Regions from separate parts of the Blautia sp. AF17-9LB genome, predicted to be linked through region 3. Evidence: riboswitches for the same ligand, from Rfam matches in the RefSeq annotation. Region 3 holds a riboswitch; each other region holds the start of a gene.
What was found. A riboswitch is a leader RNA that binds a small molecule or an ion and turns the genes downstream of it on or off. The one in region 3 is predicted to bind thiamine pyrophosphate.
Positions count from the first base shown of each region.

Region 1: linked by a shared signal. The riboswitch ahead of DWX00_RS13345 (energy-coupled thiamine transporter ThiT) and the one ahead of DWX00_RS09720 (TenA family protein) in region 3 are both predicted to bind thiamine pyrophosphate.
Region 2: linked by a shared signal. The riboswitch ahead of thiM (hydroxyethylthiazole kinase) and the one ahead of DWX00_RS09720 (TenA family protein) in region 3 are both predicted to bind thiamine pyrophosphate.

Region 1 covers NZ_QUGU01000012.1:32,994-40,972, reverse strand. Annotated here, with positions in the region: gene DWX00_RS13350 (SpoIIIAH-like family protein) at 1-582, shown strand, start outside; gene DWX00_RS13345 (energy-coupled thiamine transporter ThiT) at 654-1,322, opposite strand; TPP riboswitch at 1,388-1,497, opposite strand; gene DWX00_RS13340 (DUF4867 family protein) at 1,650-2,267, shown strand; gene DWX00_RS13335 (L-fucose/L-arabinose isomerase family protein) at 2,377-3,843, shown strand; gene xylB (xylulokinase) at 3,968-5,440, shown strand; gene DWX00_RS13325 (AraC family transcriptional regulator) at 5,459-6,346, shown strand; gene DWX00_RS13320 (YerC/YecD family TrpR-related protein) at 6,443-6,742, shown strand; gene DWX00_RS13315 (DUF1836 domain-containing protein) at 6,803-7,423, opposite strand; gene pcrA (DNA helicase PcrA) at 7,603-7,979, shown strand, end outside.
Region 2 covers NZ_QUGU01000002.1:155,844-163,822, reverse strand. Annotated here, with positions in the region: gene DWX00_RS02820 (ABC transporter substrate-binding protein) at 39-1,046, opposite strand; gene DWX00_RS20290 (hypothetical protein) at 1,155-1,289, opposite strand; gene DWX00_RS02815 (ketopantoate reductase family protein) at 1,457-2,413, shown strand; gene DWX00_RS02810 (Gfo/Idh/MocA family protein) at 2,435-3,412, shown strand; gene DWX00_RS02805 (response regulator) at 3,474-3,647, opposite strand; TPP riboswitch at 3,804-3,915, shown strand; gene thiM (hydroxyethylthiazole kinase) at 4,042-4,863, shown strand; gene thiE (thiamine phosphate synthase) at 4,850-5,494, shown strand; gene thiD (bifunctional hydroxymethylpyrimidine kinase/phosphomethylpyrimidine kinase) at 5,610-6,389, shown strand; gene thiC (phosphomethylpyrimidine synthase ThiC) at 6,415-7,722, shown strand; gene glpK (glycerol kinase GlpK) at 7,809-7,979, opposite strand, start outside.
Region 3 covers NZ_QUGU01000007.1:196,609-204,587, reverse strand. Annotated here, with positions in the region: gene DWX00_RS09750 (hypothetical protein) at 1-129, shown strand, start outside; gene DWX00_RS09745 (DUF4316 domain-containing protein) at 143-1,063, shown strand; gene DWX00_RS09740 (hypothetical protein) at 1,063-1,761, shown strand; gene DWX00_RS09735 (plasmid mobilization protein) at 1,758-2,102, shown strand; gene DWX00_RS09730 (CD1845 family protein) at 2,188-2,478, shown strand; gene DWX00_RS09725 (relaxase/mobilization nuclease domain-containing protein) at 2,567-3,976, shown strand; TPP riboswitch at 4,034-4,133, shown strand; gene DWX00_RS09720 (TenA family protein) at 4,357-5,031, shown strand; gene thiD (bifunctional hydroxymethylpyrimidine kinase/phosphomethylpyrimidine kinase) at 5,028-5,831, shown strand; gene thiE (thiamine phosphate synthase) at 5,843-6,484, shown strand; gene DWX00_RS09705 (HAD family hydrolase) at 6,474-7,130, shown strand; gene DWX00_RS09700 (NUDIX hydrolase) at 7,133-7,618, shown strand.

The DNA.
Region 1 (7,979 bases), on a different contig from region 3:
GCCGGATACATCAACTATGCGGACAGTACCCTGTCCACGAAGGAGAAGGCAGACGGAACCACGGCGGATGCCAGCACCGTTTTAAAAGACATCTCCAGCCTGGACACCGACATCACCGACGAGGTGGATGCCGGCACAGCAGGGGACTCGTCGCGGACCGTCACCGAAACGCCGGGAGAGGCAGTCCTTGCCGGGGCATCTACATACATGGCCCAGGCCAGAATCGACCGCGAACAGATCCGTTCCCAGAACAAAGACACCTTAAATGAAATCATCAACAACACCAACCTCTCCGAAACCGAGCGCCAGAGCGCTGTCCAGAGCATGGTGGAAATGACGGAACTCGTAGAAAAAGAGTCAGCAACCGAACTCCTCCTCGAAGCCAAAGGCTTCACCGACGTCGTTGTAAACCTGACCGGCGAAACCGCCGACATCGTCGTTCCGATGAAAGAAGTAACCGAGGAACAGCGTGCCCAGATCGAAGACATCGTAACCCGTAAAACCGGAATCGGCGTAGAAAACATCGTCATCACCCCCATGAGCTCCGCCGCCGACACAGCCGCAGAGGAGAGTGCTCAGTAAATTTTGATATCCACGTAAAAAATCCGGAAACGCAAAATCATGCGTTCCCGGATTTTTTCACGTAATTCTATTTAATTTGCACCATGTGCTGTTCTTGCAACCGTCTGCAGTGCTTTCTTCACCGGCGGCAGCGAGATCAGAATCACCGTCAGCACACCTTCAGCCAGCAGATAGCTGTAGTTGTAAATAATCGGATACAGCGCCTTTAAAGACTGCGGGAAATTCTCCGGCATATAATCCATCCAGTACAGATACCCGCCTAACGTATGGAAAAATCCCCTCGCCAGCACAGCTACAATATACCCGATCAGCAGCCCGTTTTTCTTCTTTCCAAAGAATCCGGCCACACCCAGCGCCGCAAACGCAAACACATAATCACAGCACACCTGGAACAGCGACAGCACATACGGCCCCTGGATAAACTGCAGCAGTCCATAAGCAAAACCAACGAGAATACCCGTCTTCGCCCCATACCAGTTCGCAATCAGCACAATAAACAGCATCGAAAACAACGTAACCGATCCCCCGTACGGCAGCTCAAACACCTTCACATACGAAGTCACAAACGCCAGCGCCATCCCCATCGCACAAAACGCCAGCTTCCTTGCATCCATTCCCGTCCCCTTACTCTTCTGAGCAGAAAGAACCGAAGCAATCACCACCAGCGCCACCATCAGCACCACGCATCCAACATAACCGGCCGTCGTCAGTCCGCCGTCAGCAGTAACAAAAAAACTCATAAAAAAACCTCCTTCGCATTCCGCTTGGAGGGGCTCACATAAAAACACAGTCCCGAATCACCTCCGAAACCACGTTCCAGCTTCCCTACGCAGGAATTATCCCGTTCAGGTAGTGAGGGTCCGTGAGCTTATCCCTGTCCCACGTTCTCAGCCAAAGGCTCCCCTAGCGTCTTATTATTTTAACGTATTAAAGTATACCAACCTCCCCCTTATTTGTCAACCTACCCGTTTTTTCATCCAAATACATGTTGACAAGAAGTACATACAAGTGCTATATTACAATTAGTTCAATCATTAAACTAATTGTACGAAAGGAGCACCAACACAATGCAGATTCTGAAAGTAACAGACGAAGCATTCCGCCAGTACGGCAAAGTCATCAAAGACCTCGACGTCAGCGACATCATCACCGCCATGTCCGAGACCCCATGTCCCGACGACGTAGTCTACGAGCCTTCCATTGAAAGTCTCGAAGCCTGCAAAAGCGCCCAGTCCGTATCCGACAGCCTCTACGGCGGCATGCCGATCCAGATCGGCTACTGCAACGGCCACAACCATTTACTGAACGCCGTAGAATACCACCGCGACAGCGAAATCAACATCGCCGTAACCGACCTGATCCTGATCCTCGGAAAAGAACAGGACATCACCGAAGACCACACCTACGACTCATCCAAAATGGAGGCCTTCTTAATCCCGGCCGGAACCACCATTGAAGTCTACGCAACCACCCTCCACTACGCACCATGCAACGTGGCAGCCAGCGGCTTCAAATGCGTCGTAGTCCTTCCAAAAGGAACCAATACCGACATCACCCTGGAAGAAAAACACACCCCGGAAGACGACCTGCTCTTCGCCAGAAACAAATGGCTCTTAAGCCACCCGGATGCAAACATCGCTGGAAGCGTAGCAGGCATCAAAGGAGAAAACCTCTCGGTAAAATAAAACCAGAGACAAAACCAGAAATCAGAAACACTGCCCCAAAAGAGCAGTTCTGAACATAAAAAGAAACCAAAAACCAAGAAAACCAAAAAAAGGAGGATCTTCAAAAATGATCAACAATACACCGGAAATCAAATTAGGTATCGTTGCAGTAAGCCGTGACTGCTTCCCGAACAGCCTTTCCGAGAACAGAAGAAAAGCAGTCGTAAAAGCATACGACGGAGAAATCTACGAATGTCCAATCATCGTCGAGAATGAAATCGACATGATGAACGCACTCGAAGACCTGAAAAAAGCAGAGTGTGATGCACTTGTTGTATACCTTGGAAACTTCGGACCGGAGACCGAGGAAACCCTGCTTGTAAAATACTTCGACGGACCTTGCATGGTAGTAGCAGCAGCAGAAGAGACCGGCGACGACCTTGTAGGCGGACGCGGCGATGCATACTGCGGCGTTCTGAATGCAAGCTACAACCTGAAACTGCGCAACCTGCACGCATACATTCCGGAGTACCCGGTTGGCGATGCAGAAGACGTAGCAGCCATGATCAAAGATTTCGTACCGGTTGCAACTGCAGTTGTAGCTGTTAAGAACCTGAAAATCATCAGCTTCGGACCGCGTCCGGCCAACTTCCTGGCATGTAACGCACCGATCAAACAGCTGTACAACCTCGGCGTAGAAATCGAAGAGAACTCCGAGCTTGACCTGTTTGAAGCATTCAACAAACACGCAGGCGACGAGAGAATCCCGGCAGTCGTAGAAGATATGGCAAAAGAGCTCGGCGAAGGAAACCTGAAACCGGAAATCCTGCCGAAACTGGCTCAGTACGAGATCACCCTGTTAGACTGGATCGAAGCACACAAAGGCTCCAGAAAATACGTAACCCTGACCGGAAAATGCTGGCCGGCATTCCAGACACAGTTCGGATTCGTTCCTTGCTATGTCAACAGCCGTCTGACCAAGATGGGCATCCCGGTATCCTGTGAGGTAGATATCTACGGAACACTGTCCGAGTTCATCGGAACCGTTGTATCCAAAGACACCGTAACACTCCTCGACATCAACAACACCGTTCCGAAGGATATGTATGAGAGCGAAATCAAAGGCAAATTTGATTACACCTTAAAAGATACCTTCATGGGATTCCACTGCGGAAATACCGCTTCCACCAAACTGGCATTCTGCTCTATGAAATATCAGATGATCATGGCAAGAACTCTTCCGGAAGAAGTAACACAGGGTACCCTCGAGGGAGATATCGTTCCTGGAGACATCACCTTCTATCGTCTGCAGAGCACATCTGACGCAAAACTGCGCGGATACATCGCAGAGGGCGAGGTTCTTCCTGTAGCAACACGTTCCTTCGGAAGCATCGGTATCTTCGCTATTCCGGAGATGGGCAGATTCTACCGTCACGTACTGGTAGAGAAAAACTATCCGCATCACGGCGCAGTAGCATTCGGACACTTCGGAAAACCGTTATTCGAAGTATTCAAAATGCTCGGTGTTGAAGTAGATGAGATCGGCTACAACCAGCCGAAGGGTGTTCGTTACCCGACAGAGAATCCGTGGGGCTAATCCGTTCCGGAAGATTCACTGAAAAATAAGAAAGATATGCAGTAACGCATAAGCAAAAGGGCGGAGCAGAGATCTAGGTCTGCTGCCGCCCTTTTTGAAAAAGAGTAGAAAAAGGAGATTCGACATGTATTTTATTGGTGTTGACCTTGGTACTTCCGCTGTCAAACTGCTTCTGATGGACGAGGAAGGCAAAATTGTAAATATTGTATCGAGAGAGTATCCGCTGTATTTCCCGCATCCAGGCTGGTCTGAGCAGAAACCGGAAGACTGGTGGGAGCAGAGCAAAGAGGGAATCCGCGAGCTGGTAAAAGACGTAGACAAATCCCAGGTAGCCGGCATCAGCTTCGGCGGCCAGATGCATGGCCTTGTCATCCTGGATGAGAACGATAACGTCATCCGCCCGGCGATCCTCTGGAACGACGGCCGTACCGCAAAACAGACCGATTATCTGAACACCGTAATCGGAAAAGAAAAACTCTCCGAGTACACCGCAAACATTGCATTTGCAGGCTTTACCGCACCGAAGATTCTCTGGGTGAAAGAAAATGAGCCGGATAACTTCGAAAAAATCTGCAAAATCATGCTTCCAAAAGATTACCTGGCATACCGTCTCTCCGGCGCATTCGTAAGCGACTACTCCGATGCATCGGGCATGCTTCTAATGGATGTCAAGAACAAATGCTGGTCCAAAGAGATGGCAGAAATCTGCGGTATTTCCCTGGAGATGCTGCCGGAGCTCCATGAGAGCTTTGACGCTGTCGGAACCTTAAAACCGGAAGTAGCAGCAGAACTTGGACTGCCGGAGACCTGTAAAGTTGTAGCAGGAGCCGGAGACAACGCAGCAGCCGCAGTCGGAACCGGAACCGTAGGCGACGGCATGTGCAACGTTTCCCTTGGTACAAGCGGAACCGTATTCATTTCCAGCAACAAATTCGGCGTAGACAGCCACAATGCCCTGCACGCATTCGCACACGCAGACGGCCACTATCACCTGATGGGATGCATGCTGAGTGCAGCTTCCTGCAACAAATGGTGGATGGATGAAATCATCCGCACAAAAGAATATACAAAAGAGCAGGAGAACATCACAAAACTTGGCGAGAATAATGTCTTCTTCCTGCCGTATCTGATGGGCGAGCGTTCCCCGCACAACAACCCGGATGCAAGAGGAACCTTCATCGGCCTGACCATGGACACCACAAGAGAGGATATGACCCAGGCTGTTCTCGAGGGCGTTGCCTTTGCGATCCGCGATTCCTTTGAGGTAGCAAAATCCCTCGGTATCCAGATCGAGAGAACAAAAATCTGCGGAGGCGGTGCAAAGAGCCCGCTGTGGAGACGCATGATCGCAAACGTGCTGAACATCAAAGTGGACCGTATTGAGTCCGAGGAAGGCCCGGCACTTGGCGGAGCCATGCTGGCAGCCGTTGCCTGCGGTGTCTTTTCATCCGTAGAAGAGGCGGCAGAAAAAATTGTTCGTGTGACAGAGACCATCGAGCCGGAACCGGAACTGGTTGAGAAATATGAGCGCCAGTATCAGAAATTTGCAAAGATTTATCCGACCGTAAAAGATCTGTTTACAGAGCTGCTGCAATAAAAAGAGGTAAGAAATAAGATGAAGAAAGTGGAACATGGGAAAACATTTGACCGGAATGCAGCAAACCCGCCGGCGTTTGAAATCTTTCACAACACCGTGACAGAAGGCTATCCGGAGCACTGGCATACCGCAATTGAAATTATCATGCCGACCAGAGGCGAATATGAGGTTGTTGTCGGAAAAGACAGCTATAATCTCAAAGAGGGCGACATCATTATGATCAATTCCGGCGTTGTACACGGAATGAGATTCGTATCCCAGGGAGAACGGATTGTCATGCTGGTGGAACCGGGCTGTGTGGAGAATCAGGAAGAAATGGAAACGATTTTCCTGCGGCTTCCGGCCATCTACTTCAAAAAAGAGGATGAGGAAGATCCCTTCTATCTGTTTCTACGCAGCCAGATTCTGGAACTGGTGCGGGAATACGATAATGAGGGCGCAGTGATGACGCACAGAATCTGCACCGGCCTCAAAGAGCTTTTTTCAGAGTTTGGCCGCAAGGGCTTTTCGGATGCCAACGCGCAGAATACGTTCGGGGCAATGAAACAGCAGGAATATATAGAGGCTGTTTTAAGCGTCTGCTGTTATATCAATGTCCATTACATGGAGAATCTTTCTCTCGAGGAAGTAGCTGCGGTCAGCGGATTTTCCAAGTTCCACTTTACCAGAATTTTCAAGCAGTACATGAACATGACATTCTATGAGTACCTCAATTCTAAACGCGTCAAACGCGCAGAGGAGCTTCTGTATGACAAAAAGATGAGTATCACGGATGTGGCGATGAATTCCGGATTCTCTTCTTTAAGTGCCTTCAACCGTACCTTCAAGACGGTAAAGGCCTGTTCGCCGAGCGATTACCGCAGACAGCGGGAGTCGATGGTACAGGCTTTGCTGATGCAGGGATAAAAGGACTTGTATTTCACACTTTACTGTGCTAAAATGGTAGTATTCCAAGTTATAAGAATGAGATGGGGACTTAATTTTCGTACAGGAGGGCTTGAAATGAACAAGAAACTTCATTCAGAAGCAGTAGACCAGCTTTTTGAGGCAATTTTGTGTCTGAAGAATAAGGAAGAATGCTATACTTTTTTTGAGGATGTATGCACCATCAATGAACTGCTTTCGCTGTCGCAGCGGTTTGAAGTGGCGAAAATGCTGCGGGAGAAGAGAACGTATCTGGAAATCTCCGAAAAGACGGGAGCATCCACGGCGACGATCAGCCGCGTGAACCGTTCCTTAAGCTATGGAAACGACGGATATGAGATGGTGTTTGAACGGATGGAAAAGAAAGAAAATGTGTAAAATCAAAAAAGACGGTGCGATTCCAACGCAGCCGTCTTTTTTGATTTTACACGTTTGTTCTTAATTTTTCTTTTTCGGATCAGAAGGCGCCGCGAGGGATGCCAGTTCATCCACCATGTGCTCGATCATCTGTTTTTTCAGATAGACATCGAAACTCAGCAGACAGATAAACGAAAAGAGCTGGAGAAATTCCCGGTCCTCCTCCGGTGAGCTGCCGAACATGGACTTGGATACATCCGCTTTTTTCAGAAGATCTTCTTTTACGGATGCAATTTCTTCTTTTTCCATCTGGAAAATTTCGTCGTAGATATCTTTGATGGAAAAGCCGCTCTCCGTGCCGAAATACCGATCGGTGATCGGGGCGAGCAGTGTCTGGATATCCGTGATCGAGAGGATGTTTTTAAAGTAGTAAATAAAAACCAGAAGCATCATGTGCTCCGGCGAATATTTCTTTTTGACCGGCGGCGGGAGCAGCTTGTTTTTTGCATAGTTGTTGATCATTGTTTTTGTCAGAACCTTATCGGACTCGAAACGGCGCGAAGAAGCGAGCTGTGCGTCCATAAAGGTCGTGACCTGGTCCATATATAAAGCAATGTTCGGGATTTCCCCCGGGCGGATGCCTTCGAGAGAATCCAGTGAATTCAGTAAATCATGAAGAATTTTATCTGAGTCTATCGTCATTTGTTATCACCTCACGGTTCCCATTATATAGTTTTTAATACCAGATAGCAAGGACTTTGCGAAAAAAAGTTTCCATGATAAAAATGCAACGTATGTTCGTTCTTACTTGTAACTGGGGCGGATTTGTTATATACTGAGATGCATGTGAAAAGATTCGAAGCAGATGAAGGAGAAAGAACATGAATCAGACAGAAACAGGATTAAACCCGATGCAGATGGAAGCTGTGGAGCACACCGAAGGGCCGCTTCTGATCCTTGCAGGTGCCGGTTCGGGAAAGACGAGGGTACTGACGCACCGCATCGCCTCCCTGATCCGGGAAAAAGGCGTCAATCCGTGGAATATTATGGCGATCACCTTTACGAACAAGGCCGCCGGAGAAATGCGTGAGCGTGTCGATAAAATCGTGGGATACGGATCGGAGCGGATCTGGGTCAGCACCTTCCATTCCAGCTGCGTGCGGATTCTGCGCCGCCATGCTGAACGTCTGGGATACGCCAACAATTTTGCAATTTACGATACCGATGACCAGAAATCGCTGATCAAGGACATCATGAA
Region 2 (7,979 bases), on a different contig from region 3:
CTTTTTCTGTCTTTTTTCGCTTTTCTATTCCGCCGGAATCAGCCTTTGGCGGCGGCCTCTTCGGCGTATTTTGTTGTCACGAGTGTCTTGTACGGTGCCTTTTTCTCCAGCTCTCCCGCCTGCTCCAGAATCTCCTGCAGAAGATCAAAACTTTCTTCCTCAAAGATCAGATTTTCTTTCCACGTATCCTGCTCATAGTAGCGGCGCACGATCGCGGTGATGGTTTCCAGCTCGGTTTCTGCAAACTGCGGCGCAATCACTTCTGCAATCTCCTCCGGTGTGTGCGTCTGCACGAAGTCCATTCCCTTCTGCAGTGCCTTCGTGAATTTTTCTACGGTTGCGCCGTGCGTTTTCAGATAACTCTGTTTGACGCTGTACGACGTATACGGCACATACCCGGATTCCGTTCCGACCGATGCCACGACATAGCCGTCGCCCTTCTGCTCGAGCAGTGTCGCGGACGGTTCAAATTCAATCGTATAATCCCCCTGCCCGCCGGAGAACGCGGCAGCTGTGGAACCAAAATCGATGCTCTGGTTGATGTTTACGTCTTTTTTATCAATCCCTTTCTGCGCCAGAACATACTCAAAGACCATTTCCGGCATACCGCCTTTTCTTCCCCCTAATACCTCTTTGTTTTTCAATTTCTCCCAGGTAAACGAATTGTCTTTCTCTCTTCCCACAACAAAGTTTCCCGCCCGCTGCGTCAGCTGCGCGAAGTTCACAACTGGGTCTGCGGTTCCCTCGAGGTACGCGTAGACGGTTGCCTCCGCCCCCATAAACCCGATATCCGCTTCGCCGGAAATCATCGCCGTCAGCACTTTATCTGCACCAAATCCTGTTATCAGCGTCAGATCAATGCCCTCGTCCGCAAAATACCCCTCCTCAATTGCCACGTACTGCGGGGCGTAAAAAATGGAGTGGGCAACCTCATTTAATGTCACCTGCTCCACTTTTTCTTTTGTCTCATCTTTTGCCCCGCATCCCGCCAGCGTCACTGCCGCCATTGCCAGTACAAGCGCACCTGTCAGCCATTTTCCTTTCATCAACAGATTCTCCTGTTTTTTCATTCTAACCTTAGAATATGATTTCCCGGTAAAAATGCGTGCAAAAAACGAAGGAGAAATGTTCGAATTTCGTTTCTCCTTCGTTTCTTATTTCTTCTCTTGTTTTTCTTTTGCCTTCTGTTCTTCTTTCGTCCGGATTTTGTCTTCGTACATTTTCAGATCATTCAGATCCAGCATGAAGCAGGCCGTCGGTTTGGAAATGTGGTAATGTGTTTCTGTCATCTCCTCTTGCCGCATCTGCGCGTTTCTTTTATATTTTTCATTCTACAATGTACCTTAACACATTTAGGCTTCCTTTTCCGAAATTTTCTATTTTGAACAACAAATTGAGGATCTCCGCAAAATTTGTTATAGTAAGGGTAATTCAAACAGTTACAAAGGAGGCTATTATGATAATAAAATCAGTTGCTGTTCTGGGCGCCGGAGCGGTTGGGTCTTATGTAATCTGGGGGCTTTCGGAGAAAAAGGACATCCGGCTTGGCGTTATCGCGTCCGGGGAACGGGCGAAGCGTCTGAAAAACAAAGGATGCAAAATTAACGATACGGTTTATCACCCGGAGGTATGGACACCGGAAGAGGCACACGGCGTGGATTTTCTGATCGTCTCGCTCAAATACGGCGCACTGCCGGGGGCTCTTGACAATATTACTGCCGTTACCGGCGAGAATACTGTGATCATGAGTCTGATGAACGGCGTGGACAGTGAGGAGATCATCGCGGAAAAAGTCGGTGCGGAGCATCTGCTTCATGCTGTTATCAAAGTAGCTTCTCATAAAGAGAATGACGGCTACGTTTTCAACCCTGAGGCGACGCTCGGCATCATTTTCGGCGAAGTTTCGGCGCCGTACGACAGTGAGCGTGTGCAGGCTGTTCTGGATCTGTTCTCCGGCACAGGGCTGCATTACCGGGCAACCGATTGTATTTTAGAGGAAATATGGAGCAAATTCCGGCTGAATGTCTGCAATAACCTGCCGCAGGCTATTCTCGGTGCCGGGGTCGGCTGCTACCGCGACAGTGTGCATATGAAGGCGATCAGCGACGGACTCCGCGCAGAACTGATGGCGATTGCGGAGGCAAAGGGAATTGATATCAGCAAGGCGGATGTCTCCTCGGGACGCGGAAGTGCGGTTCCGCCGACGGCGCGCTACTCGACGCTCCAGGATCTCGATGCGGGACGCCATACGGAAATTGATATGTTCTCGGGTGCGCTGATCCGCATGGGAAAAGAGCTTGGAATTCCAACGCCTTACAATGAATTTACGTACCATATGATCAAAGCACTGGAAGAGAAAAACGACAGACGGTTTGACTACAGCGGAAGCGAAGAACCGCTCTGGGCAAAATAGATACGATAGGAGAATCTCACGATGAAAGAAATCAAATGGGCTGTACTCGGATGCGGTGTGATTGCAAATGAAATGGCGGTCGCACTGCAGAAAAACGGAAAGAATATTTACGCGGTCGGCAACCGGACCCATGAGAAGGCGGCTGCTTTTGCGGAGAAATATGGAATTGGAAAAGTTTACGATGATTTCCATGAGATGTTTACCGATCCGGAGGTCGATGTCATTTATATCACGACGCCGCACAACACGCATCTTGGCTTTATGAAAGAGGCGATTGCCAATGGAAAACACATTCTCGTTGAGAAATCGATTACGCTGAACAGCGACGAGCTCGACGAGGCCATAGCGCTTGCAAAAGAAAAAGGTGTCATCATCGGAGAGGCAATGACGATTTACCATATGCCGATCTACAAAGAGCTGAAAAAAATTCTCGACTCCGGCCGTCTCGGCAGAGTCAATCTGATCACGATGAACTTCGGCAGTTTCAAAGAGTACAACATGAAGAACCGCTTCTTCAACCGGAATCTCGCAGGCGGCGCGATGCTTGATATCGGCGTATACGCACTCTCCTTCCTCCGCTGGTTCTTCGACTCTAAGCCGGATCAGCTCCTTTCCCAGGTAAAGCCCGCTCCGACCGGTGTGGACGAGCAGGCCGGCCTCCTTCTCACCAATCAGGAAGGACAGATGGCAAGTGTGATGCTCTCTCTCCACTCCAAACAGCCGAAACGCGGCATGGTTTCCTGTGAGAACGGATTTATCGAGATCATGGAGTACCCGCGTGCCTGGGAAGCAAAAATCACAGACGCTTCCACCGGCGAATCCGAAATCATCAAAGCCGGTGACAACGCCGATGCACTCGCCTATGAGCTCGCCGACATGGAACGCGCCATCAATGGAGATGCATCTGCCATGCACCTCGACTACACGAAGGACGTCATGGATCTGATGACCTCCTTCCGCAGAACCTGGGGCTATACGTACCCTGAGGAAGAAAAATAAGATTCGCACATCAAAAGCTACTGCCCGGCACACATCAGATGCCGGGCAAGGGCACTTCTTTTCACCTGCAATACTCTGCAATTTTCTTTTTCAGTAATTCCGCATCAATCGGCTTTGCGATATGCACGTCCATGCCGGCCTCTTTTGCGGCCTGCCGGTCTTCAACAAAGGCGTTGGCGCTCATGGCGAAAATCGGAATGGAGGCGGCATCATCACGTCCATGACTTCCACGCATATTTTATACTTCATTTTACGCTGATATTATTTTCTCTGTCAACCCAAATAACATTACATTTCCAATATTTTGCATGTCTTTTTTATTTTTCTGAAATTTTTTTAAATCTTCCGTTTTTCTCTTGCACAATTGTTTTTATGCGTATATAATTGTCTGCAGAAAGCAAAGGGGAGCTCGCGTGCGAAGCGGGCTGAGAGTAGGATGCATCTCCTAGACCCTGAACCTGATTTGGGTAATGCCAACGTAGGGAGATACGATATGCACATTTTCTGCAGATATATCTCCACGTATATCTGCTTTTTTAATCTCTATGAACACATCATCAACAGGTTCTTCCAGTACCACAAGGGAATTTGCTTCTGCAAAAATACTCACACAGGAGGAACAAAAAATTATGTTAGGCACTTGTCTTGACAATGTCAGAAAAACAACCCCTCTCGTACACAACATCACAAATTACGTTACAGTAAACGATGTCGCCAATATTCTGCTGGCATGCGGCGCAAGCCCGATCATGTCCGATGAACCGGAGGATGTCGAGGATATCACCTCCATCTGCGGCGGTCTGAACATCAACATCGGAACGCTGCACAGAACGAGCATCGACGGCATGTACCGTGCCGGTGCAAAAGCAGCTTCGCTCGGCCACAAAATCCTGCTCGATCCAGTCGGCGCAGGCGCAAGCCACTTACGTACTTCGACCGCAGTCGGACTGATGGAAAAAATCCCGTTCACCGTCATCCGCGGAAATATTTCCGAAATCAAAACACTGGCACTCGGAAGCGGAACGACAAAGGGTGTTGACGCAGACGTTGCCGATAAAGTAACAGACGAAAACCTCGACAGCGCCGTTGCTTTTGCAAAAAACTTTGCGAAAGACCACAACTGTGTTGTCGCCATCACAGGAGCGATCGACCTCGTTGCCGATGCTGACACCTGCTACGTGATCCGCAACGGACGCGCCGAGATGGGAAGCATCACCGGAACAGGCTGCCAGCTCTCCGGCATGATGACCGCTTACCTCGTTGCCAACCCGGACGAGCCGTTAAAAGCCGCTGCTGCCGCTGTCTGCGCAATGGGACTTGCCGGCGAGATCGGCTGGAGCCATATGAAACCGGAAGACGGCAACTCCACCTACCGGAACCGCATCATCGACGCCATCTACCACATGGACGGCGAGATGCTAGAGAAAGGTGCAAAGTATGAAGTGCGATAAAAAAGGCCTGCTTTTATATGCTGTGACAGACCGCAGCTGGCTGAACGGCGAGACACTGTACAGCCAGGTGGAAAAGGCTCTGCAGGGCGGCGCAACGTTTATCCAGCTCCGCGAAAAAAATCTTGACCAGGATCACTTTATGGAAGAGGCACTGGAACTGAAAAAACTCTGTGCCGCATACCATGTTCCTTTCGTCATCAACGATAACGTGGAAATCGCAGCTAAGATGGATGCGGACGGCGTTCATGTCGGCCAGAGCGATATGGAGGCCGGCGATGTCCGTGCAAAGCTTGGCCCGGACAAGATCATCGGCGTTTCGGCACAGACCGTGGAACAGGCCATTCTCGCCGAGCAGCGCGGGGCAGATTACCTCGGCGTCGGCGCAGTCTTCCACACCGGTTCCAAGGCGGATGCGGAGGATGTCAGCCACGAAACGCTGACTGCTATCTGCAATGCCGTTAAAATCCCTGTCATCGCCATCGGCGGCATCACACGCGATAACGTGACGGAGCTTTCCGGCAGCGGCATCTGCGGCATTGCCGTCATCAGTGCCATTTTTGCACAGAAAGACATTGTTTCCGCAACGAAGGATCTGAAAGAACAGACTCTGCGCATGCTGGAAAACAAATAATTTTACGTAACCATTCATCCTCACACCAGGCGGCAGACTGGGGGCACCACTTTCTTTGTCGCCTGTCCAAAAAGAAAAGTAATGCAAAGGAGTAATTCTCATGGACGCGAAAAACATGAAAACAGCATTAACAATCGCGGGAAGTGATTCCAGCGGAGGCGCCGGCATTCAGGCAGACATCAAAACCATGATCACAAACGGAGTTTACGCCATGTCGGCAATTACCGCACTCACCGCCCAGAACACCACCGGCGTTTCCGGTATTTTCGATGTAACACCGGAGTTTCTGGCCGCACAGCTTGACGCCGTCTTTACGGACATCTTCCCGGACGCCGTCAAAATCGGTATGGTATCCTCCCCGGCACTGATCGAAGTCATCTCCGAACGGCTTCGCTTCTACCAGGCCAAACACATCGTTGTGGACCCGGTCCTCGTCGCTACAAGCGGCTCCGCGCTCGCTTCGGGCGGCGTGCCTGACCTGATGAAAAAACTGCTCTTTCCTCTGGCCGAAGTCATCACACCGAATATCCCAGAGGGAGAAGTTCTCTCCGGCATCAAAATCCAGTCGGAAAGCGATATGGAACGCGCCGCAAAAGAGATCGGGGATTCCTGCGGCTGTGCCGTTCTGTTAAAGGGCGGCCACAGTATCAATGATGCCAACGATCTTTTATATCACGACGGCACATTTACCTGGTTCACCGGAAAACGCATCGACAATCCGAACACACACGGCACCGGCTGTACACTCTCCAGCGCCATCGCATCGGGGCTCGCAAAGGGGCTTTCCCTTCCGGATGCCATTTCCGCCGCAAAAGAGTATATTTCGGGCGCACTCGCGAGCATGATGGATCTCGGCCACGGCTCGGGACCGCTGAACCACGCTTACCGGATCTGATTTTGAAAATAAAGGAGAACAACAGATGGAACGCAATTACGCAACACAGATGGACGCCGCACGCCGCGGCATTGTAACACCGGAGCTGAAAAAAGTCGCAGAAAAAGAGTATATGGCCGTGAAAGACCTGATGCCGCTCGTTGCCAGCGGAAAGGTTGCCATTCCGGCCAATAAGCTGCACACCTGCATCGACCCGGAGGGCATCGGCTCGATGCTGCGCACGAAAATCAATGTAAATCTCGGTGTTTCGAAAGACTGTAAAGATTACGATGTGGAGATGCAGAAGGTACTCTCCGCGGTCAATATGGGCGCAGAAGCCATCATGGACCTGTCGAGCCACGGCAATACGCAGCCGTTCCGGCGGAAACTGACCTCCGAATGTCCGGCCATGATCGGCACCGTGCCGGTATATGACAGTGTGATCCATTACCAGAGAGACCTGGATACGCTGACCGCCAAAGATTTTATTGACGTCATCCGCCTCCATGCCGAGGACGGTGTCGATTTCGTCACCCTGCACTGCGGCATCACCAGAAAAACCATCGATCAGATCCGCAAACACAAACGGAAAATGAATATCGTTTCCCGCGGCGGCTCCCTCGTGTTCGCCTGGATGTGCATGACCGGCGAGGAGAATCCGTTCTACGAGTATTACGATGAGATTCTCGATATCTGCCGTGAATACGATGTGACCATTTCTCTCGGCGACGCCTGCCGTCCTGGCTGCCTTGCCGACGCAACGGATGTCTGCCAAATTGAGGAGCTGGTGCGCCTCGGCGAACTCACCAAACGTGCCTGGGAAAAAGACGTTCAGGTTATGGTTGAGGGACCGGGCCACGTTCCGATGGATCAGATTGCGGCCAACATGAAAGTACAGCAGACCATCTGCATGGGCGCTCCGTTCTATGTCCTCGGCCCTCTTGTGACCGATATTGCACCGGGCTATGACCACATCACCGCTGCCATCGGAGGCGCGATTGCGGCCATGAACGGCGCTGCTTTCCTGTGCTACGTAACGCCGGCAGAGCATCTGGCTCTTCCGAACCTGGATGATGTAAAACAGGGCATCATCGCAAGCAAAATCGCCGCACACGCTGCCGACATCGCCAAAGGTGTTCCGCATGCGCGTGATATTGACGACAAGATGGGCGATGCCCGCCGCGTGCTCGACTGGGAAGCACAGTGGGACTGTGCACTGGACCCGGAGACCGCAAAAGCCATCCGCGCCGACCGCTCGCCGGAACAGGAAGATACCTGCTCGATGTGCGGTAAATTCTGTGCCGTGCGAAGCATGAACAAAGCTTTAAACGGCGAACATATCGACATTCTTTAACGTCAGTAGACAAGAAGTCACAGTACGCGAAAAGGAACGGTTTTCATTACGAAACCGTTCCTTTTCTGCATTTCCAAAATCTTTTTCTATTTTGCCCATCCTTCGGCGTAACGGACTGCTTTGTGCCATCCGTTCATCTTCTCATCGCGCTCCTCTTTCGAGAGCTCCGGCTCAAACGTACGGTCAATGGCTCCGTTCTGTTTTACCGTCTCCTGATCCGGCCAGTAGCCGACGGCGAGTCCCGCAAGATAAGCTGC
Region 3 (7,979 bases):
ATTGGCGAATATGTCAACATCACAGATTCCGAACCGGAGCATAAGAATTCTCTCCGTCAGCAGCTAAAAGCAACAAAACCGGCAGACCCGGTAAAAAAGCAACAAACTTCCAAACAACAGGAACGATAAGGAGGGATGCGGAATGGAAAAGAAACTGACCTATGGTGTATGGGCAGTACGAAGCAGCACTTCTATTTTCGGACCGGCACAAAGCTGGTGCAAGGAAAATGGGAAACCGTTGGAATTTGATAGTAAAGCCGATGCTGAAAACTATGCAAAGGAAGCCAACGAGCATACGACAGCAAATGTCCGATACTATGTGAAAGAAAAAGAACCGGAGCCCGGTGCTGTTCGGAAAGGAACATCTCAACCGGAGCTGGATGCACGCAGCCATGAAGAAGTGATACCAAGAAATGATGCAGCGGAAAAACAAAATGAGATTCCGGGCAGACAGATTCCTTCTCAAACAGATCCGCTGGTAGAAATCCGCTCTGCGGTCCATAGTAATTACGCGGGTATGGTCGCTATGCTGGGTGCGGACAACCGTGTGTATTTGGGGCGTGAGGAACGCTGCCATTACCAGAATATGCAGCCATCTTACTATGACAATCAGGACGGTTCCCTGTGTTTTGTCTGTGATCAGCCCGACATGTACTATTTTCTCTATGGAGAAGGCTGGGCGCATACCCAGGCGGAAATGCTGGAACGAGGGCTTACCCTGCGCCAGTATGAAGAATTTGCAAGACTGCAAAATGGGGTCCTTGCACAGTTTACCACCCAAAGAGAAATTCTGTTTGCCGGACAGCCATTTCAGGCGCCGGAGAGTTATCTGCGCAATGCAGAACTTTATGAGGAAGGTCAGACCGGCAACTACAATATGCTGGATGGCAGGCTGAACAACGAACCTCCTGTGCGCCCGGATCTGACAGACGGACAGACGGATGAAGAAATCCGGGAGCTGGTGCCGGAAGCAAAGCCGTCTTTGATGGACCGTTTGAAAGCAGACAAACCGGAGCATGAAGCAAGGCAGATGATCCCTCCGGTGCCGGAAAGGGAACGCTGATGGCCGGGGTAAGATTTGAGGATGTAGATCTTTTGGGTGCTCTTTCCCGTATCGTAGATCTTCATACCCAACATTATAAAGAGGACTTTGACCTGGATAAGGAACTGATCTCAAAACTGGCTTTGTCAGAGCGTTCAGAGGATAAACAGCTTCTTTGGATGTCACGCCCTTGCGGAACCTATACCCTGCGCGAACGGGAAGTTTATCTGGAGGGCAGCCATGAAAACAAAGTGTGGCGGTTTTACCAGGAGCAGACAAATGATCCCGTTTTGGCTTATGCCATCTCTTTGAAAGAAGTCAGGGACGGAAAAATATTTGGCGATCTCTATCCGCTAAATTATAGAGAACATGTGGAACGGATGAAAAAATTGACCTGTCCAATCGGAAATGTAGCCGTTGCTTTTGAGGATGGAAATGTTATCACGATTCCCTATCAGGAACGGAGACAATTTATGAACCGGCTTATGCCAGAGCATGGAGCCCCTAAAACAATGACTTATCTGCCAGAAAATGAGCCGGAGCTGATGATAATTCTAAAACGGGAACGCCTCAAACGCAGCTATCATGCGACAGCCGGAAATCTGGAGGAATATCTTGATAAGCTGGAAAAGACCACCTTGCGGGAAAAACTCAAAAGAGCAAAGACGGCGGTTTCGACGCAGGAGGTCTCATCTCATAAAAGAGGGTTGGAACGATGAATGGCGGGCATAACAAAAAATCCGTCCGCGTCGAATTTGTCATGTCCGAAGCGGAGGCCGAACTGGTAAAAGAACGCATGGCGGAACTTGGCATTACCAACCTGTCGGCATATCTGCGAAAGATGGCCGTAGACGGTTACATCATCCACCTTGATATGGGAGATATTCAGGAAATGATCCGGCTTCTCCGCATTTGTTCCAATAACTTAAACCAATATACCAGACGGGCCAATGAGACCGGCAATATTTATGCCGCAGATATAGATGACATCCGCACCCGTCTGGACAGCCTTTGGGATGGCATGGACAAACTGATCCGGGGATTTGCAAACATTTCATAAACAGCCGGAAAGCCGTTGCTTTCTTTTTGCCGTCACGGTAAAATTTTTATAAGGGCAGATGCCCTTCTGAAAGGAGGCAAAGCGTATGCGTTTGATAGGTAAATTACTGGCACTTCCCTTTATGCTGGTTACGGGGATTCTTTATCTGGTATGTAAATTTTTAGTGGTTCTTTCCGGTGCGGTACTTGGGATTCTTTCTGGGATCATCTTTCTGGCGGCATTGGTGCTGTTCTTTGTCGCAGGATTTTTGCCGGGTCTTGCATGGCTTATGATCGCCTTTCTTATCAGTCCATACGGTCTGCCTCTGGCGGCTGCATGGCTGGTAGGGATCATTGGCGGGGCAAACAGTGCCTTAAAGGATTTTATATTTGGTTAAGCAGATTTGGCGGGGCGCATAGGCAGCCCCGCTCTTTTTCTGCAATTATAACTTCTCTGATTGGAATTAAGTTAAGGAGGTGACGAAAATAGCGACCACAAGACTGATGCCTCTGCATGTAGGAAAAGGTCGGAATATCTCTACTGCGATCTCAGATATTATTGATTATGTAGAAAATCCGCAGAAAACCGATTTTGGAAAATTCATTTATGGCTATGAGTGTGATACCCGGCTTGCTGATGCAGAGTTTCTTCTGTCCAAACGACAGTATGCAAATCTGACCGGCAGAAATCAGGGTGCAGATGATGTGATCGCCTACCATCTCCGTCAGGCATTTAAGCCCGGCGAAGTTACGCCAGAAGAAGCTAATCAGATCGGCAGGGAGCTGGCACTGAAGCTCACAAAAGGAAACCATGCCTTTGTTGTCTGCACCCATGTGGATAAGCACCATGTCCATAATCACATCATTATCAACTCTACTACACTGGACTGTCAGAAAAAATTTCGCAACTTCTGGGGTTCTACCTGGGCAATCCGGCGAATGAATGACAAGCTGTGTTTGGAACATGGACTTTCGATTGTAGAAAATCCGAAACCCAGCCGGGAGCATTATGGCACATGGCTGGGGAATAAAAAGCAGCCTTCCTTTCAGGAGCAGATACGCATTGCTATTGATGCTGCATTAGAGGAAAAGCCAAAAGATTTTGAGGAACTTCTACAGAAGCTGGAAACTGCTGGGCTGGAAGTCAACCGTGAAAGAAAACATCTTCGGTTCCGAGTTCCGGGACAAGAAAATTATACCCGATGCGATACGCTCAAAGGCGATTATACAGAACAAGCCATCAAAGAACGGATTGCCGGTACACGGACAGTAAAACCCCGCCATGCCTTTTCTAAAAAAACGGTTTCCAAAGTTGGATTGCTGGTTGATATTGAAGTTGCAATCCGTTCCGGCAAGGGCCCTGGTTATGAGCGCTGGGCAAAAGTGTTCAACCTAAAGCAGCTTTCTCAGGCAGTGCTCTACTTAAAAGAACATGGCGATATGGGTTATGAGGATCTTCTGGAAAAAGCCAACGCCACTACCACTAATTTCAATACCTTATCCGTTCAGATCAAAGATCTGGAGTCAAAAATGAACGCCAATGCCGAGCTGCAAAAACAGATCGTAAACTATGCGAAAACGCGGGCTGTCTATGTAGAATATCGCAAAGCCGGGTACAGCAAAAAATTCCGAACAGAACATGAAGCTGAAATTCTGCTGCACCAGGCGGCAAAGAATCATTTTGACGAGCTGGGAATCAAAAAGCTCCCCTCTGTCAAATCTCTCCGGGAGGAATACACCGATCTTCTGGAACAAAAACGGAAAGCCTATTCTGCCTATAAGCAGGCCAAAAATGATATGAAAGAACTTCATAATGTTCGGGCCAATGTGGAATACCTATTAGAGATTTCTTCCCCACCACAACCGCAGCGCAGCACAGAAAAATCCCGTCAATAAGGTTTGCTAACTTGAATTCTATAGACCTTGACTTTCCTGGACTTCTTAACTATAATAATACTCAAGCAGGGGGACTACCTTGTAGTTGAGAAGGTTAAAACCTGACCGTTTGAACCTGTTGGCTAATACCAACGCAGGGAGCTAAAGAATACAGATTCGTATTTTTTGGACATTCTCTGTTTTGGGAATGTCCTTTTTAATTGAATAAGATATGATATGTGTTTGCGAGGGAACTGAACAAGTTGAAAAAGGTAAGACCTGACCTCTGGACCTGTCGGCTAATACCGGCGTAGGGAAGCAATTTCTTACGCTCGTATTGCGTCTGAAAGAGCTTCTAATTGTTTTAGAGGCTCTATTTTTTTATTTTAGGAGGAACAAACATGGCATTTATGAAAGACATTTTAACCCGCAACATCCCCATTTGGGAAGAATGTGCAGCTACCCCATTTGTGCAGGAAGTGCAAACTGGAAAGCTACCTCTTGAAAAGTTCAAGAGATATATGATTCAGGATAGTATCTATCTGAAAAACTATGCCCGTATATACGGCAAGGCAATTTTTCATGCTGATACATTAAGAGAAATTCAGCTTTACTATTCCATGCTGAATTTTGTAAATGATACGGAATCAGAAGTGCGTCTGGATTATCTAAAGCAATTTTGCATGACGGATAATGATATTGAACTGATCGCTCCTCTGCCTGAAAATCAAAATTACATTGATTTCATGTTTGAGATTGCGTCACATGGAAAGAATGAAGAAATTTTAATGGCGGTTCTTCCCTGTATGCTAAGTTACAGCTATATATTCCGCAAATTGGCGGCTGTTCCTACAAGCAGACAGTCAAGATATTGGGACTTTATCAAAGATCATGCGGATGAACAATATGCAGAAAGCTGCAAAGAATGGTCTGCTTTTGCAGAGCATAAATGTGCCGGGTTATCAGTAGCAAATAAAAAGTATCTGGCTGATATTTTTGAAAAAGCAAGTTTGTTAGAGCTTGCTTTTTGGAAGATGGCCTATCGGAACGAGAGAATGGAGGAAAATGCAAAATGAAAAAAGTATTGTCCATTGCCGGATCAGATTGCAGCGGAGGTGCAGGTATTCAGGCTGATTTGAAAACTTTTTCTGCTCACGGTGTATTTGGAATGAGTGTTATTGTTTCTGTTGTTGCAGAGAACACCAGCCGTGTTATCGACATCCAAGATATTACCCCGGATATGATTGAAAAACAGATTGACGCCGTATTTGAAGATATTGAAGTGGACGCAGTAAAAATCGGTATGCTTTCTACACCAGAATGTATGAAAGCGGTGGCAAAGAAACTATTACAATATAAGCCCCAAAATGTTGTAATCGACCCGGTTATGTATGCCAAAAATGGCTGCCCATTGATGAATCCTACGGCGGTTTCCACCTTGATAGACACAGTAATTCCACTTGCCGATGTACTTACTCCAAATATTCCAGAGGCAGAGAAAATAGCGGATATGCAGATTTCCACAGTTTCAGATATGGAGGCTGCCGCAAGAAAAATATATGCCATGGGTTGTAAGGCGATTGTTGTCAAGGGTGGACATCATATAGGAAATGCTGTTGATGTCCTATTTGATGGAGAAAATTTCTACCATTTTGAAACATCCCGCATTGATACGAAAAATACTCATGGGACAGGCTGTACCTTTTCTTCTGCAATCGCTTCCCAGCTTGCAAAGGGAAAAAGTGTTCCGCTTGCAGTCGAATCTGCAAAGGCTTATGTCACAATGGCAATCGAACACTCTCTTGCGATTGGAAAAGGCTGTGGCCCGACGCACCATTTCTACGAATTGTATCAGCATGGTTTATCTAAAGAATAGGCAGGTGCAAAATGAACTTTGATTATACACTTTATCTTGTTACTGATCGTCAACTAATGAGCTGCGATAGCCTGACAGAAGCGGTAGAACAGGCAATTTTAGGAGGCTGCACAATGATACAACTCCGAGAAAAAGAATTGTCCTCATTAGAATTTTACAATCAGGCTGTTGCCGTGAAACAGGTTACGGATAAATACCATATTCCCCTCATCATAAACGACAGAATAGATATTGCAATGGCTGTGCAGGCTGCGGGAGTACATATTGGACAGCATGATTTACCTGCGGCTGCCGTCCGCAAAGTAATAGGAGAAAATATGCTGTTGGGGGTATCTGCTTCTTCCATTGTAGAAGCAATACAGGCACAACAGGATGGTGCGGATTATTTGGGAGTTGGCGCAATGTTCCCTACTGGAACTAAAACCGACGCTGATTCTGTATCAATGGAAGAATTACAGAAAATCCGCGCAGCCGTTTCTTTGCCGATAGTTGTTATTGGCGGTATCAATAAGGGAAATGCAGGGCGTTTCAAGCCCATGGGAATTGACGGGCTGGCTGTTGTATCTGCCATCATAGCGCAGTCTGATATAAAAGCTGCTGCTGCGGAACTGAAAGATTTATTTTGCGGAAAGGAAAAGAAAAATGGATTTTAATGCGGCAATCTTTGATTTAGATGGAACAATTCTGGATTCAATGGATGTATGGGAGCATATAGATATTCAGTTTTTGAAAAAGAGAAATCTTCCCGTCCCGGAAAATTATGTAACTGAAATATGTGCAAGGAGTTTTGAGGAAGCCGCACAATATACCATTGATCTTTTTGGATTGCAGGAAACGGTAGAGGGAATTATTGAGGAATGGAATAATATGGCGGTCGAGGAATACAGTAACCATGTCGGTCTGCTGCCCCATGCCCTTGATTATCTTCTGCGCTTAAAAGAACATGGAATAAAACTTGCAGTTGCTACGGGGTTGCCGGAAAAGCTCTATATTCCATGCTTAAAGAACAATTCTATTTTAGAATTATTTGACGCTCTATGTTCAACAGATGAGGTTCAGCGGGGAAAAGAATATTCGGATGTCTTTGAATTGGCCGCAAGAAAATTAGGGGTTGCACCTGAACACTGTATTGTGTTTGATGATGTGCTTCCAGCAATTAAAAGCGCAAAGGCAGCCCGTATGTTAGCAGGCGGGATTTATGATAAGTATTCCGCAGATCAGCGTACAGAAATAGAAAGGATTGCGGATATTTACTTACTTGATTTTCGGCAAGCACCGATCCCACACAAAGAGGTATGAAAATGGAAAAATGGGATTTATATAATGCAAAACGGGAAAAGTCTGGAATAACAGTGTGCCGTGGAGAAATCATACCCAAAGGGCTGTATCATTTATCTGTGAGTGTATGGATCGTCAACCAGCAGGGGCAGTATCTTTTATCACAGCGGCATCCGAAAAAGCAATACCCTCTTTATTGGGAATGTACGGGTGGTTCTGTACTTTCCGGGGAAACCAGTTTACAAGGAGCAATCCGAGAGGTAAAAGAAGAATTAGGAATACTGCTTACTCCCGGAAGTGAAAAATTGATTTATCAGAGCAGACGGGAAAATGTGCAGGATTTTTACGATGTTTGGCTATTTCATAAGGATATAAAGATTGAAGAAATGCGTTTACAGGAAACAGAAGTTGTGGATGTTCAATGGGTAAATCCAGATAAGTTATTTGAGATGTTTCGCCTGAAACATCTGCACCCTCTAATTACCTATGTAGATCAGCTAATAGGCTGAAAAAGCGCCGGGCGCAGAGGTATCAAAGCCTCTGCATCTGGCGCTTCTTTTTTGTCATTTTTCCCGCATTTAGAACCCCGTTTTGCGGGGAACAGGATAACTTTATCCACCTGCCTGCCTGCCATGCGGAAAAACCCTTGATTTCCGTGGACTTTTAACGCCCTAAATGCGTAGACAGGAGGTATCTTTTCCGCTGGCGCTCAGCCTTTTAATTCCGTGTTGCACATGAGGCGGAAATCTTACTGCACCAGACAGCGAAGAATCATTTTGACGAACTGGGAATCAAAAAGCTCCCCTCTGTCAAATCTCTCCGAGAGGAATACACCGATCTTCTGGAACAAAAACGGAAAGCCTATTCTGC